Regions from separate parts of the Serratia sp. NA_112.1 genome, predicted to be linked through region 4. Evidence: predicted binding sites of a transcription regulator. Region 4 holds the regulator's gene; each other region holds the start of a gene.
What was found. Region 4 encodes Fur, which represses iron uptake genes when iron is present. Its sites were predicted from a motif close to ATAATAATGAGAACNACTATCAA; they were not measured.
Positions count from the first base shown of each region.

Region 1: ftnA (non-heme ferritin) is a predicted target of Fur. The motif match lies at 1,621-1,643, and genes of this name have one in related genera.
Region 2: ACUTQ5_RS18525 (isochorismate synthase) is a predicted target of Fur. The motif match lies at 2,081-2,103, and genes of this name have one in related genera.
Region 3: fepD (Fe(3+)-siderophore ABC transporter permease) is a predicted target of Fur. The motif match lies at 1,112-1,134, and genes of this name have one in related genera.

Region 1 covers NZ_JBQZFO010000003.1:141,852-145,063, reverse strand. Annotated here, with positions in the region: gene copD (copper homeostasis membrane protein CopD) at 1-239, opposite strand, end outside; gene yobA (CopC domain-containing protein YobA) at 243-626, opposite strand; gene ftnA (non-heme ferritin) at 949-1,467, opposite strand; gene ACUTQ5_RS08375 (DNA polymerase III subunit theta) at 1,843-2,073, shown strand; gene pip (prolyl aminopeptidase) at 2,269-3,212, opposite strand, start outside.
Region 2 covers NZ_JBQZFO010000011.1:81,190-84,401, forward strand. Annotated here, with positions in the region: gene ACUTQ5_RS18520 ((2,3-dihydroxybenzoyl)adenylate synthase) at 1-828, opposite strand, end outside; gene ACUTQ5_RS18525 (isochorismate synthase) at 837-2,045, opposite strand; gene fepB (Fe2+-enterobactin ABC transporter substrate-binding protein) at 2,244-3,203, shown strand; gene entS (enterobactin transporter EntS) at 3,190-3,212, opposite strand, start outside.
Region 3 covers NZ_JBQZFO010000011.1:84,753-87,964, forward strand. Annotated here, with positions in the region: gene entS (enterobactin transporter EntS) at 1-895, opposite strand, end outside; gene fepD (Fe(3+)-siderophore ABC transporter permease) at 1,156-2,229, shown strand; gene fepG (iron-enterobactin ABC transporter permease) at 2,229-3,212, shown strand, end outside.
Region 4 covers NZ_JBQZFO010000001.1:342,008-345,219, reverse strand. Annotated here, with positions in the region: gene fldA (flavodoxin FldA) at 174-713, shown strand; gene fur (ferric iron uptake transcriptional regulator) at 1,034-1,480, shown strand; gene ACUTQ5_RS01715 (glycosyltransferase) at 1,658-3,212, opposite strand, start outside.

The DNA.
Region 1 (3,212 bases), on a different contig from region 4:
AGTCGCCAGGTGTCAGCCCAGCCGTCGCCCATCTGTCCGGCCTGAATAGCCAGCAGCACCACGGCAGAAAGCCCGGCAAGCCAGGTACAGGAGACCAGCAAAGGACGCACATCACGGGTGAGATACGGGGAAAGGCGCTGTGGCGACAATAAGGCGGTGAACAGGCTGGAGCCAAACATCAGCATCACCGCCGCAAAGTGCACAAAGCGACACAGGACAAACAGGGTCGCCAGACTCATAAGTTAGTTTACGGTGAAGCTGTACTGGCCTTTGGTTTTATGACCGTCGACCGAAACCACATGCCAGCTGACGTTATATTTTCCTGCTGCCAGGTCGGCTTCGATAGGCAGATTGACCTGGGTATTGTTGTTCGCATCAAGCTGCAACTTGCCGGTTTTCACTTCAGCGTTGTCTGGCCCGGTGATTTTAATGCCGCTAAAATTAGGCTCTATACCTTCGGAGAAGTTAAGCGTCAGCACTTTTGGTGCCGTGCTAACGCTGGCATCTGCCGCCGGTGTTTCAACTTTCAAATGAGCATGCGCCAGAGCCTGCTGTGAAGAAAGCCCAACAAACAGCACGAAAATAGTGGAAAACAGGCGATAAGAAGAACGAATTTTACCAATCACAGTGATATCCCTTACAGCAATAATCGAGGGTGATAAGGGTTAAGGCTAACCGCCAGGGCGATGAATCAGTAGCCCAACCCACCGCAGATGATTGCGCCACGGGTAAACAGAAGAAGGGATTAACCAGTAACCCACTGTTTTAACTCTCTACCATCCCTGTAGCGTATCGGGTCAAATGATAACGAGTGTTATTATGCAAGTCGAGCAGAACGCTGGTATTTTGCGATCTGGTAGCACATATCGCTGCATAACCGCGATAAACTCAGGGCATAAAAAAACCGCGCATCGGGCAACGCCGGCACGCGGTTTTCAACCAGGGTAATTAAACCTGGCCGTTACCGTTCTCGCCAGCCGCTCCCATTTTCTTCAGATCTTTATCAATGAAGAACAGTGCATTACCGCTGTTACCCACCAGCGCCAGTTTATCCAGCACGGATTTGAACAACTTCTCTTCTTCGTGCTGCTCGGCAACGTACCACTGCAGGAAGTTGAAGGTAGAGTAATCGTGGGCAGTCATGGCAGCATGCGCCAGTTCGTTGATCTGACGGGTAATCAGTTGCTCATGTTCGTAAGTCTGCTGGAACACATCCGCCAGGGAGGCAAACTCAACCGGCGGTGCAGCGATGCTGCCCAGCAGCGGCAGGGAACCGGTATCGCTCAGGTATTCGAACAGGCGTTGCATGTGCTGCATCTCCTCCTGAGAATGCTCTTTAAGGAATGAGGCGGCCCCTTCAAAGCCTTTATCGCTGCACCATGCGCTCATTTGCAGGTACAGGTTGGCAGAGTAAAACTCCAGGTTCAGTTGCTCATTCAGCTTCTTGGTCATTTCTGGCATCAGCATAATCATTCCTTTATTTTGCAGGTATCAACTTAATTTCCACGCATTATGCCTTGGTGAAAACAAAATAAACACACCTGATTCACATCATTACCCAATTAATTTTTAATTAAATTAAAATCAACAACTTACATAAAAAACAAGTTATTAATTTGAATTATTATGATAACCATTTACATCTATATATTTAATCAAAAGGCGAATCATTCTTATTTAAAATAATAAATAGATTACATTGCCATCAGTGTAATAAATAACCCTTCATAGCACCTGTCATTCTTTGAATTTAACTCCCCTTCTTCGCTTCAGGCTTGCCAAGCGCCGCCGGGTGCATTACCTTCTGCGCTGATCCAATGCGGTAACAGTAAGGAGAATACGGTGGGTTACAATCTGGCAGAGCTTTCCAAAAAAGAGATGGACAAAGTGAACGTTGATCTCGCGGCTTCCGGTGTGGCGTTCAAAGAACGCTACAACATGCCGGTGATCCCGGAAATGGTTGAGCGCGAACAGCCAGCGCACCTGCGTGATTATTTCCGCGAACGCGTGGCGCATTACCGCGTCGAATCACACAAGTTTTCACGCCTGCCGTACGAGCCGAAGTCCAAATAGTAAAAAGCCCGCCGAGATGGCGGGCTTGAGGTTGCTGACAAAGCAGGAAAAAGCGTGGTTTTTCCTGCTTTGTGGTGATTAGCCGAAAATCAATAAATTGATTTTCCTGATTTTTTATTTATCGACCTCTACTCGCTCTATGTAGAAATGAGGTTTGCCATCTGTCTGAAGCCCGCCGAGATGGCGGGCTTCATGTCACTTTGCGGCAAACCTGTCGGTGGCCTGCATCAGCTGATGCAGGATACCCGGTTCGTCAAACGAGTGTCCGGCCCCCTCGACGATATGCAGTTCCGCCTCCGGCCAGGCCTTCGCCAGATCCCAGGCGTTTTGCACCTGGCAAGCCATATCGTAGCGACCATGGATAATCACCGCCGGGATATGGCGGATCAGCGGGACATTGCGCAGCAGTTGATCATCGGTCTCCAGGAAGCCCATATGGGTGAAATAGTGGTTTTCTATGCGGGCAAACGCCAGCGCAAAGTCATCCTCACCAAAAGAAGCCGACTCGCTGCTTGGCAGCAAGGTAACCGTCTCCCCTTCCCACACACTCCACAGCTTCGCCGCCTCAAGCTGCACCTGCAAATCCGTTGAGGTCAGGCGCTGGCGATAAGACGCAATGACGTCCTTACGCTCTTCCTCTGAAAGAATCGACAAGACGCGCTCCCATTTCTCCGGGAAGAATCGCGAGGCACCGTCCTGATAGTACCAATGTAGCTCCTGCTTACGCAGTGTGAAGATACCGCGCAGCACCATTTCGCTGACGCGTTGCGGGTGGGTTTGCGCGTAGGCTAACGCTAACGTCGAGCCCCAGGAACCACCAAACACCAGCCACTGATCGACACCGGCCATTTCGCGCAGCCGTTCAATGTCCTGCACCAGATGCCAGGTCGTGTTGTTGTCCAGACTGGCGTGCGGCTTGGAACGGCCACAGCCACGCTGATCGAACAGCAACACCTTATAACGCTGCGGATCGAACAGTTGGCGGTGATAAGGGGAAATACCGCCGCCCGGCCCACCGTGAATAAACACCGCCGGCTTACCTTTTGGGTTGCCGCTCAGCTCCCAGTAGATCCGGTGGCCATCTCCAGTGTCCAGCCAACCGCTGTCATATGCTGCTAACGGCGGGTACAAACCTCTTA
Region 2 (3,212 bases), on a different contig from region 4:
CACGTTAATCTGATGCTGCTCGATCAAACGGAAACATTGTCCGGCATCCGGATCGCTGGCAAACACCGCCAACCCGGCGCCATAAAACACGCCCAAGATGCCCGGAGAACTCATCGGATAGTTGTGGGCGACCGGCAGCGCGCACAGGTAACGGGTATCGACATCGAAATGGCAAATTTCCACGCTGCGGCGAATGCTGTAGTAGTAATCATTGTGGGTTCGCGGGATCAGCTTTGGCGTGCCGGTGCTGCCACCGGAAAGCTGGAAAAACGCTACCTGATCGGCCGGGCTTGGCGTCGCGACAAAACCACTGCAGTCCTCTTCCAGCCAGGCCGCCAGCGACTGCTCGCCCCCGTTCTGATTGCGCAGTGCCACCACGCGCAGTGAAGGATGCTCGGCGCGAAACGTCGCCAGAAACTCGTCGTTACCAAACAGGCCATGCTGGCGGTCGGCAATCAGCAATGCCGGCTTGATCTGTACGGCGTAGGCGTTCAGCTCGTTGCGTTGATGGCTGAACAACGCATTCACCGGTACCACGCCAATTTTCAACAACGCGAAAAAGGTCACATAGAACTCGACCACGTTGCCCAACTGCACCAGCGCAGTCTCTCCGCTTTGAATGCCACGGCGCTGCAGGGCAGCGGCCAGCCGATCGGAGAGCTGATTAAGCCGCCGATAACTCAGGCTTTGCTCCGGGTCGATCAGCGCGATAGCGTCATTTTTGGCCTGGCGAGTGATGATGTCGGTCAGGGGCCGGTCGGTCCAATAGCCGCGTTCGCGATAACGATGGGCTAACGCCTCAGGCCAGGGGGTAAAAGCAATGGTCATGGGAATGTCTATCCTTGGTTCAGGCCAAACGCCCGCGAAATGGTACTGAGTTTGGTGCCGGTTTCATGCCATTCGGATTCCGGCGAAGAGTCTTGCACAATGCCGGCACCGGCAAACAGTCGCACCTGATTGCCCTGCACCGTGCCGCAACGGATGGACACGACCCACTCACCGTTGCCTTCGGCGTCACACCAGCCGACGATGCCGCCAAACAGGCCGCGATCGAACGGCTCCAACTGCTTGATCACCTGATGCGCCAACGCGGTCGGCGTCCCGCACAGCGCCGGTGTCGGGTGCAGCAGGCAGGCCAGCGACAGCGCATTTTCAGCGCGGCTGGCGGCTTCACCGTCAATAGGTGTGGACAGGTGCCACAGGGTGGTGGTGCTCAATAATTCAGGCACGGTGGGAATATTCAGATAACGACAACGATCGGCTAACACCTGCCGCATTCCTTCAGTGACAAACTGGTGCTCATAGCGATCTTTTTCTGACACCAACAGCCGTTGGCTGACTTCCAGATCCCGCTGCGGATCGGCATCACGACGGGCAGAACCGGCCAGCGGGTTGGAATAGAACTGCGCGCCGGATTTGCGTAACAGCAATTCCGGGCTGGCTCCCAGTAATGCCCCCTGTTCCAGCGGGACATGGAAGTGGAAGCCATGAGGATTCTGGGCGATGATCCGCGCCATCAACGCCTGGCGATCTACCGGCTCACGGGTTTCAATCTCCAGCAGGCGCGACAGCACCACTTTATCCAACTGATCACCGCGGGTCGCTTCCACCGCATCCGCCACCATTTGCATAAAGGGTTGCTGGGCAGGCACTTCATTTTGGCGGATAATTTCCGGCAACGCGGCTTGCGGAGAAGCTACGCCAGCCAGAAAGACATCACGCTCAAACCATTGGGTTTGTTGGGGAATAAACAGCGCGGAGGGCTGATGAGTGTCAAACGGGATCGCGCCGCACAGTACCGGGTTTTTAACCCCCGCCAGCCTGGCTTCGGCAAAAGCATGTTGTACCGCCTGCTGGAACTCGCCGTTAAGCTGATCCCCTCCCTGAGCCGGCAGGGTGATTTTGGCGAAACAGCCTTGGGTGCTCAAGCTACGGAAAGGAGAGGTAAAGAAAAAGCCGGAGGTCGGCGACACATTTGCAGCAGGTTGTTCGCTACCCTTGCTTTGCGGCTTCTTCTGCCCGGTACTGTTTAATGTAACGCTCATCGGTGCTCCCTTTCGCATCATGAACAATAACCCGTATAATAATGATTATCATTTGTATTGAATCGCGTTAAATTACCCTCGTGAATATTCTATGTCAATAAATGTAAACAGTTATTCCATTCATAATCGTGATATAAAACCAGCAGCTTTCATTATATAAATGATAAGTATTATTATTTAACTTCTAAGGAATGCATTGTGAAGAAGAACCCCGTCTTCAGCCTGATGCTGTTTGGGCTGATGCTGATTGGCTCGGCCCATGCCGCAGACGCCGGTTGGCCACGAAAAATTGAAACCTCACACGGCGTAGTGACCCTCACGCAGCCCCCTGTCCGCATCGTTTCTACCAGCGTCACCGTCACCGGTACCCTGCTGGCGATTGATGCCCCGGTGATCGCCAGTGGCGCCACCACCCCCAACAACCGGGTGGCAGACTCACAAGGGTTCTTCCATCAATGGAGCTCTGTCGCAACGCAGCGCGGCGTTAAACGTCTGTATATCGGCGAACCCAACGCAGAAACCATTGCGGGTGTGGCTCCCGATCTGATTATCATCTCGGCTACCGGTGCCGATTCCGCCCTACGTCTGTACGACCAGCTTTCTGCCATTGCCCCGGTGCTGGTGGTCAATTACGACGACAAAAGCTGGCAGGCACTGGCACTCGAGCTGGGCCAGGCTACCGGGCATGAAGCCCAGGCGCAGAAAGTCGTCAGTGATTTCGATGCGCGTGAGCAATCACTGAAGCAACGCATGAAACTGCCGGAACAACCGGTCTCTGCCCTGGTCTTCAACGCCGACGGCAAATCCGCCAACCTGTGGACGGCCGCCTCTTCCCAGGGGCAAATGCTCGAGCAGTTGGGTTTTACGCTGGCGACGCTACCCGCCAAGCTGAACAACAGCCACAGCCAAGGGATCCGCAAAGATATTATTCAACTGGCCGGGGAGAACCTGGCGGAAGGCCTGAATGGCCAGACGCTAATGCTGTTCGCCAACAATGACAGCGATGTCCAGCGGCTGATGGTCAATCCTTTTCTGGCTGACCTGCCGGCGGTGCAGCACAAGCGGGTTTACGCATTGGGCGGCGACACCTTCCGGCTCGATTACTACAGCGCCAGCAACCTGCTGACGCTGTTGGAAAAGCAATTTATTTCTCAGTAGTTCCCGCGG
Region 3 (3,212 bases), on a different contig from region 4:
AAGCACCAATCGCCGTCATCAGCATCATCCAGCCCGGACGCGCGACATGAGCCACCCGGCCGCTGGTAAAGGCACCAATGGCTGCGCCCAGTGGCACCGCCGAATACATAAAGCCCAGTTGGGCCGCACTGACCTGCCACATACCGGACATCGCCGGATACAGCACCCGCACCGCACTGGCCATGGTCAACAGCGCGCCGATCAGCGCCACCATGCCAATCACCCGGTTGCGGAACAGAAAACCAAAGCCACCGGCCAGCGCACGTAGCGGGTGCTCACGCGGCTGCGGCGGCGGCAGCAACTGTGGCAGACGCAGTAACGGGATCAGCGTCAGCAAGGTGCCAAATGCGGCCAGACCGTAGTTCCATGCCACACCGGCGTTGGCAATCACCAGCCCGCCGATCGCCGGAGAGAGGATCGAACCAAAGCGCACCGTCAGCATGCTGATAGCCCCGGCCTGCACGATATTTTCACGCCCTACCAACGCCGGTGTCGCCGCCAGCAGCGCCGTGACGCCAACCGCACCAAAAAAACCGTCCCAGACTGCCAGCAAGTAAATCAGCGTTAATGAAGGCGTGGGCAGTGCAGCGTTCAGACACAGACCGACAAAGCCAATACCGCAGGTAGAGCGGGCGAACAGTATCAGGCGACGGCGTTCGTAGCGGTCGGCCAGCACGCCCCCCATCAGCAAACCGGCAAACATGCCGCTACCCGCCAGCGTTACCGATAACCCAACCAGCAACGTCGACCCGGTCAAGGACTGGATCTGCACCGGGATCGCAATGGCCATCAACCCCAACGCTAAAATCGAAATAAAGCGCGCGCAAAAAACGGCACGAAAAGCGCCATTGGTCTTAAGCAGGCCAAAATCAAGCAAAATAGAGGGCTTACTCATGAGCTTTCTCACCAAAACTAAAGAAAAAAGGGCAGCGTCTATAGCCAAAATAATTGGAGTTGCATCAAGGCGGCAAGAGCGAGAATCCCCAGGAGCTTACTCAAGTAAGTGACTGGGGTGAGCGCTCGCAGCCAACACAGATGCAGCTTCAAGAATGAAGGGTATATGCTGCAATAGCGAAGGGACTCATGGTACCATAGACGAAAGCAATCAATAATGATAATAAAACTCATTTATATTCAATTAAATAATGGATTGGTATGTTACGGATTACACGCTCAGGCACACAGCCCGTCCCCGCTCCCCAGGAGCGTCTTATTGGCGGTACTTCCCGTTCATTTCGTCGCAGGCTGTTTGGCCTGCTGATTGCCGTTGGTGCGCTACTGATCGTTATGCTGCTCAGCCTGTCACTCGGCGCTAAATCTATTCCCTTCGACACGGTTATCCTGGCGTTGAAAGGCCAGTGCAGCGGCGCGGACTGCACCATCATCACCAACGCCCGCCTGCCACGTACGCTGGTTGGTATTCTGGCCGGTATCGCACTGGGCCTGTCCGGCGTGCTGATGCAAACCCTCACCCGCAACCCACTGGCCGATCCGGGCATTCTCGGGGTTAACGCCGGAGCAGGCTTTGCCGTGGTGCTGGGGATCACCTTCTTCGGTGCCGTCGACGTCGGCCAATATTTGTGGTTCTCCTTTGCCGGCGCGATGTTTGCTGCACTGCTGGTGGCGCTAATAGGCGCTCTGGGCGGCAGCAGCCTCAACCCGGTGCGCCTGACGCTGGCCGGTGTCGCACTGGCGGCGGTGCTGGAAGGCATGACCTCCGGGATTTCCCTGTTGAACCCACTGGTTTTCGACCAGCTCCGTTTTTGGCAGGCCGGTTCGCTGGATATTCAAAATATGCAGGTGGTGCGCACCGTCGCCCTGCCGATCCTGTTGGGGACGCTGATTACGCTGTGGATGAGCAAGTCGCTGAACAGCCTGAGCATGGGCAATGAATTGGCCACCGCGCTGGGTACCTGCATTGTCCGTACTCAATTGCTGGGCCTGCTGGCGATTACTCTGCTGTGCGGCGGGACTACCGCTGCCGTCGGCCCCATCGCCTTTGTGGGCCTGATGATGCCGCACATCGCCCGGCGGCTGGGCGGTTCCGAACTGCACTGGATGCTGCCATGGACGCTGGTACTGACCCCTATCCTGCTGCTGAGCGCCGATCTGATCGGCCGCTTCCTGGTGGCCGGTGAACTGCGCGTTTCCATCGTCACCGCCCTGATTGGTGCCCCACTGCTGATCATGCTGGTGCGGCAACGCCATATGTTCAGGAGGCAGCGCTGATGTCGACGTCTGCGGCCCGTCTGATGGCCATTCACAAAATGCGCGCCCTGTCGCGTCCAGCACTGACTGCCTTGCTGCTGTTGCTGGCTGCTTTGGCGCTGGCAATTTATGCCCTGGGTTCAGGCGCCTTGTCACTGACGGCGGCACAGGTGATCGACGCCTTGCGCGGTGAAGGCCCGGCCAATCTGGCGGTGATCGTCACCCAGTGGCGCTTGCCACGCGTGATCATGGCGCTGCTGCTCGGGGCGGCACTGGGGCTCAGCGGGGCCATTTTCCAGTCGATACTGCGCAACCCGCTCGGCAGCCCGGACGTGATTGGCTTTAATACCGGTGCCTACAGCGGCGTCCTGGTGGCCATAGTGCTGTTTAACAGTGGCGTTATCGGCATTACCGCCGGGGCGCTGGCCGGTGGGCTATTAACCGCCGCGCTGATTTATCTGCTGGCATGGCGTAATGGCGTCGAGTCATTCCGTTTGATTATTGTCGGTATCGCGGTACGCGCCCTGCTGGTGGCCGGCAATACCTGGATTATCATCAGCGCCTCGCTGGAATCCGCCATGACCGCCGGGCTGTGGAGCGCCGGTTCACTTAACGGCGTCAGTTGGGCGAAAAGCCTGCCAGTGTTGGCGGTGATTGCCCTGTGCTGCCTGCTACTGCTTACCCTGACCCGCCGTATGCGCCTGCTGGATATGGGTGACGATACCGCCTGCGCGCTGGGCGTGCCGGTAGAACGCTCGCGCATTATGCTGCTGTTGATCGGCGTAACGCTAACGGCCGCAGCCACCGCCGTAGCCGGGCCAATCTCCTTTATTGCGCTGGTGGCCCCGCAGATTGCACGACGCCTGTGTGCCAACCGTAGCGTGCTGCTGCTGACCGCCCTGATCGGCGCCCTGTTGCTGTTGCTCGCCGATATCGCGGCGCAGCGCCTGTTTATGCCTTATCAGTTGCCGGTCGGGGTGTTGACCGTCAGTCTGGGCGGCATT
Region 4 (3,212 bases):
TTTATTCCACCCGGTATCGCATAAACGTGATAAAACCCCGGGGTAAATTTCTGGCATGATACGCAATTACCGGTGAGGGTCCCCCTTGCCATGGCATCATTTTAATCGGTGTTATCGTGGTCATCGCTAACATCGTGTAATGCAATTTATTGAATTTAAAGGTTATACGCGATATGGCTAATGTAGGCATTTTCTTTGGCAGCGACACTGGCAATACCGAAAACATTGCCAAGATGATCCAGAAAATTCTTAAGCAACAGTTTGGTGACGATGTGTGCGAAATTCACGACATCGCCAAAAGCAGCAAAGAAGACCTGGAAGGCTTCGATATTCTGTTGCTCGGTATCCCAACCTGGTACTACGGTGAAGCCCAGTGCGACTGGGATGACTTCTTCCCAACGCTGGAAGACATCGACTTCAACGGCAAGCTGGTAGCCCTGTTTGGCTGTGGCGATCAGGAAGACTACGCAGAATATTTCTGTGATGCAATGGGCACCATCCGCGACATCATTGAACCGCGTGGCGCTGCCATAGTCGGCCACTGGCCAACCAAAGGCTATCATTTCGAAGCCTCAAAAGGTTTGGCAAGCGACAGCCACTTTATTGGTCTGGCAATTGACGAAGACCGTCAACCTGAGCTGACCAATGAGCGTGTTGAAGGCTGGGTAAAACAAATCGTCGAAGAGCTGAGCCTGGCCGAAATCGTCGGCTAACGCCAAACGTTGAACAAAAGCCCTGCAAAGTGCATAGTGTTGCCAGCAGGGCCATCATTGGCAGTACTGATTACTGCAATCGAAGATACATATTTGTAACTTCCCACATCGTCAAGGTAGACTGAGTTATCGGTTTATCCCGCCCATCAAGACGTTGCGTGTGCAACATGCAATAGTGCAATTATATCTTTGTTAACAACCGGCGGTTTCTATTTAGGTCAACCGGTTCTATAATGAGACGCAATTAACTCTTTGTGCCGACCGATGCCACAGGCGAGAACGCCTCAACTTGATTAGCATAGTAACAGGACTGAATCCGCATGACTGACAACAACACCGCATTGAAGAAGGCCGGCTTAAAAGTCACGCTTCCGCGACTCAAAATCCTGGAAGTACTGCAAAATCCGGAATGCCATCACGTCAGTGCGGAAGATCTGTACAAAAAACTGATAGATATGGGCGAAGAAATTGGCCTGGCTACGGTTTACCGCGTACTGAACCAATTTGATGATGCCGGCATTGTGACCCGTCACAACTTCGAAGGCGGCAAGTCCGTGTTCGAACTGACCCAGCAGCATCACCACGATCACCTGATTTGCCTGGACTGCGGCAAAGTGATCGAATTCAGCGATGAATCAATCGAAGTTCGTCAGCGTGATATCGCCAAGCAACACGGCATTAAGCTCAGCAACCACAGCCTGTACCTGTACGGCCACTGTGCAATTGGTGACTGCCGCGAAGACGAAACTCTGCACGATAAAAAATAATGCCCTTAACCGGCATTAAGAACCGCCTTAACTGAACAGATAAAAAAATCCCCGGACAGGCCCGGGGAAAGTTCACAGCTTGAAATACAACAATTGCAGAGGCACTTCTTTCCGTCTTCCCACTTACACTCACTTCACCGTCAACTCACCCGCCGACACGCGGATGGGCAAACCTCTTCACAGCTCATACTCAAGAAACAGCAACCGATCAAAAAACAACGGCCAGGCGTGATCGAATACACCTCGAACACGGAACCCCTTGTTCAGATAAATTTGGCTGGCATCACTGCGTTGCCATACACATAGCACGATATTTTTCGCCTGGTGCTGTTGTGCTCGCTGCTTTATCAGCGCAAACAATTGGTTAAAATGCCCTTGTCCGCGGAATTGACTCTCGATTGCCAGACTGCAGATGAAATAATCGTCAGCAGTGCACAGGCTTTGCACAAAGCTGTCATAAGCCTCATCAAGCGGTTTTATTTCATCGCGATAATGATAATCCGCTTCTATGCCATACAGCTCGCTGATGGTGGCCGCATTAAAAAAGCCGACAAACTCTCCACGCCGATCGTAAGCTACCGTGATCAGCCCGAGATAAGGCTCAATATTTTGCGCCTGCTGCAATGACACCAGATCCAGCCCAGCTCGATTGCCGATAGAGCAGTATTCAAGGTAACTGGTGGTGAAAATCAGCTTTGCCATGCGAGTCTTATCGGCTGCACTCGCCTGCCGCCCCGGTAGAAAATGCAATGCCCCGCCCTGCTCCGGTAACACCGCGTCCCCTACTCCAGCGGTCGGGCACCAGTAATTACCCGCCGTAATCCGTCGCCGGTTATCGGCGATCAGGTATTCACCAAAAAGTTGATTTACCCGATCAAGCGTACGGTCATGGGAAAGCACGGAATAATAGTGGTAATGGTCGATATCGGAACGGATCTGCGCCGGATAGGCCATGCGAGGTACTTCATCAACGGTGAATATTTCCGCATAACGAGCCAGATCCAGCGGCTGCTCAAGCTGCCAGTCCACCTGTTCTAAGCGGCTGACGCATTGCCGGTAGCTGTGCTGTTCCTCCTGCGACAGCGGTAACCGTTCATTGGTGATCACATCCTCCAACAGGCGCATGCCACGGATACCACAGGTGACTGCCTGTGGGTGCGCATCATAATGGACGCCATAATCCTGGCAGAAGCGATCGTGACTGAGGAAAGACCGGCCTATGTGGCGGCTCCACAGCTGATAAAAGGGATCAAACAGCTTCCGTTCATAAACCGAATTCTTGTCCGGCACTTCGCCGCTTTCCGCCGCATAGATCTGATCCAACCCCGCCAGCATTCGGCACAGCGAAATGTCCCCTTTCCGGCTGATAATCATGCCGGTTTCATCAAGAAACAGATTCAACCAGCTGACGTGGCTGACCTCGCCCTCAGCCAGAAACTGAAGATAATCAGGCACCTCTGGTTTGCTCAAAAACAGCGTCGCCGACCGGTGGGGTATGGTATCGATATCCATGTACAGCCCCCCCATCTCGATCAAAATCAGAAAGCGGAAGTAATCAGAAAGCGTGGCGTAATAGCGCTTATCGTGCAGTTGATGGATAAAGCCCAGATTGTCGCCGACCCTTTTTTGCGCCAGTTCGCTCAGCGAATGTACCTGCAAGCGATGATTGCCCGCATCATACTCCCCCAGGTAGCCGCCTTTTATCACCTGTACGGGGAGGAAATACGCATCC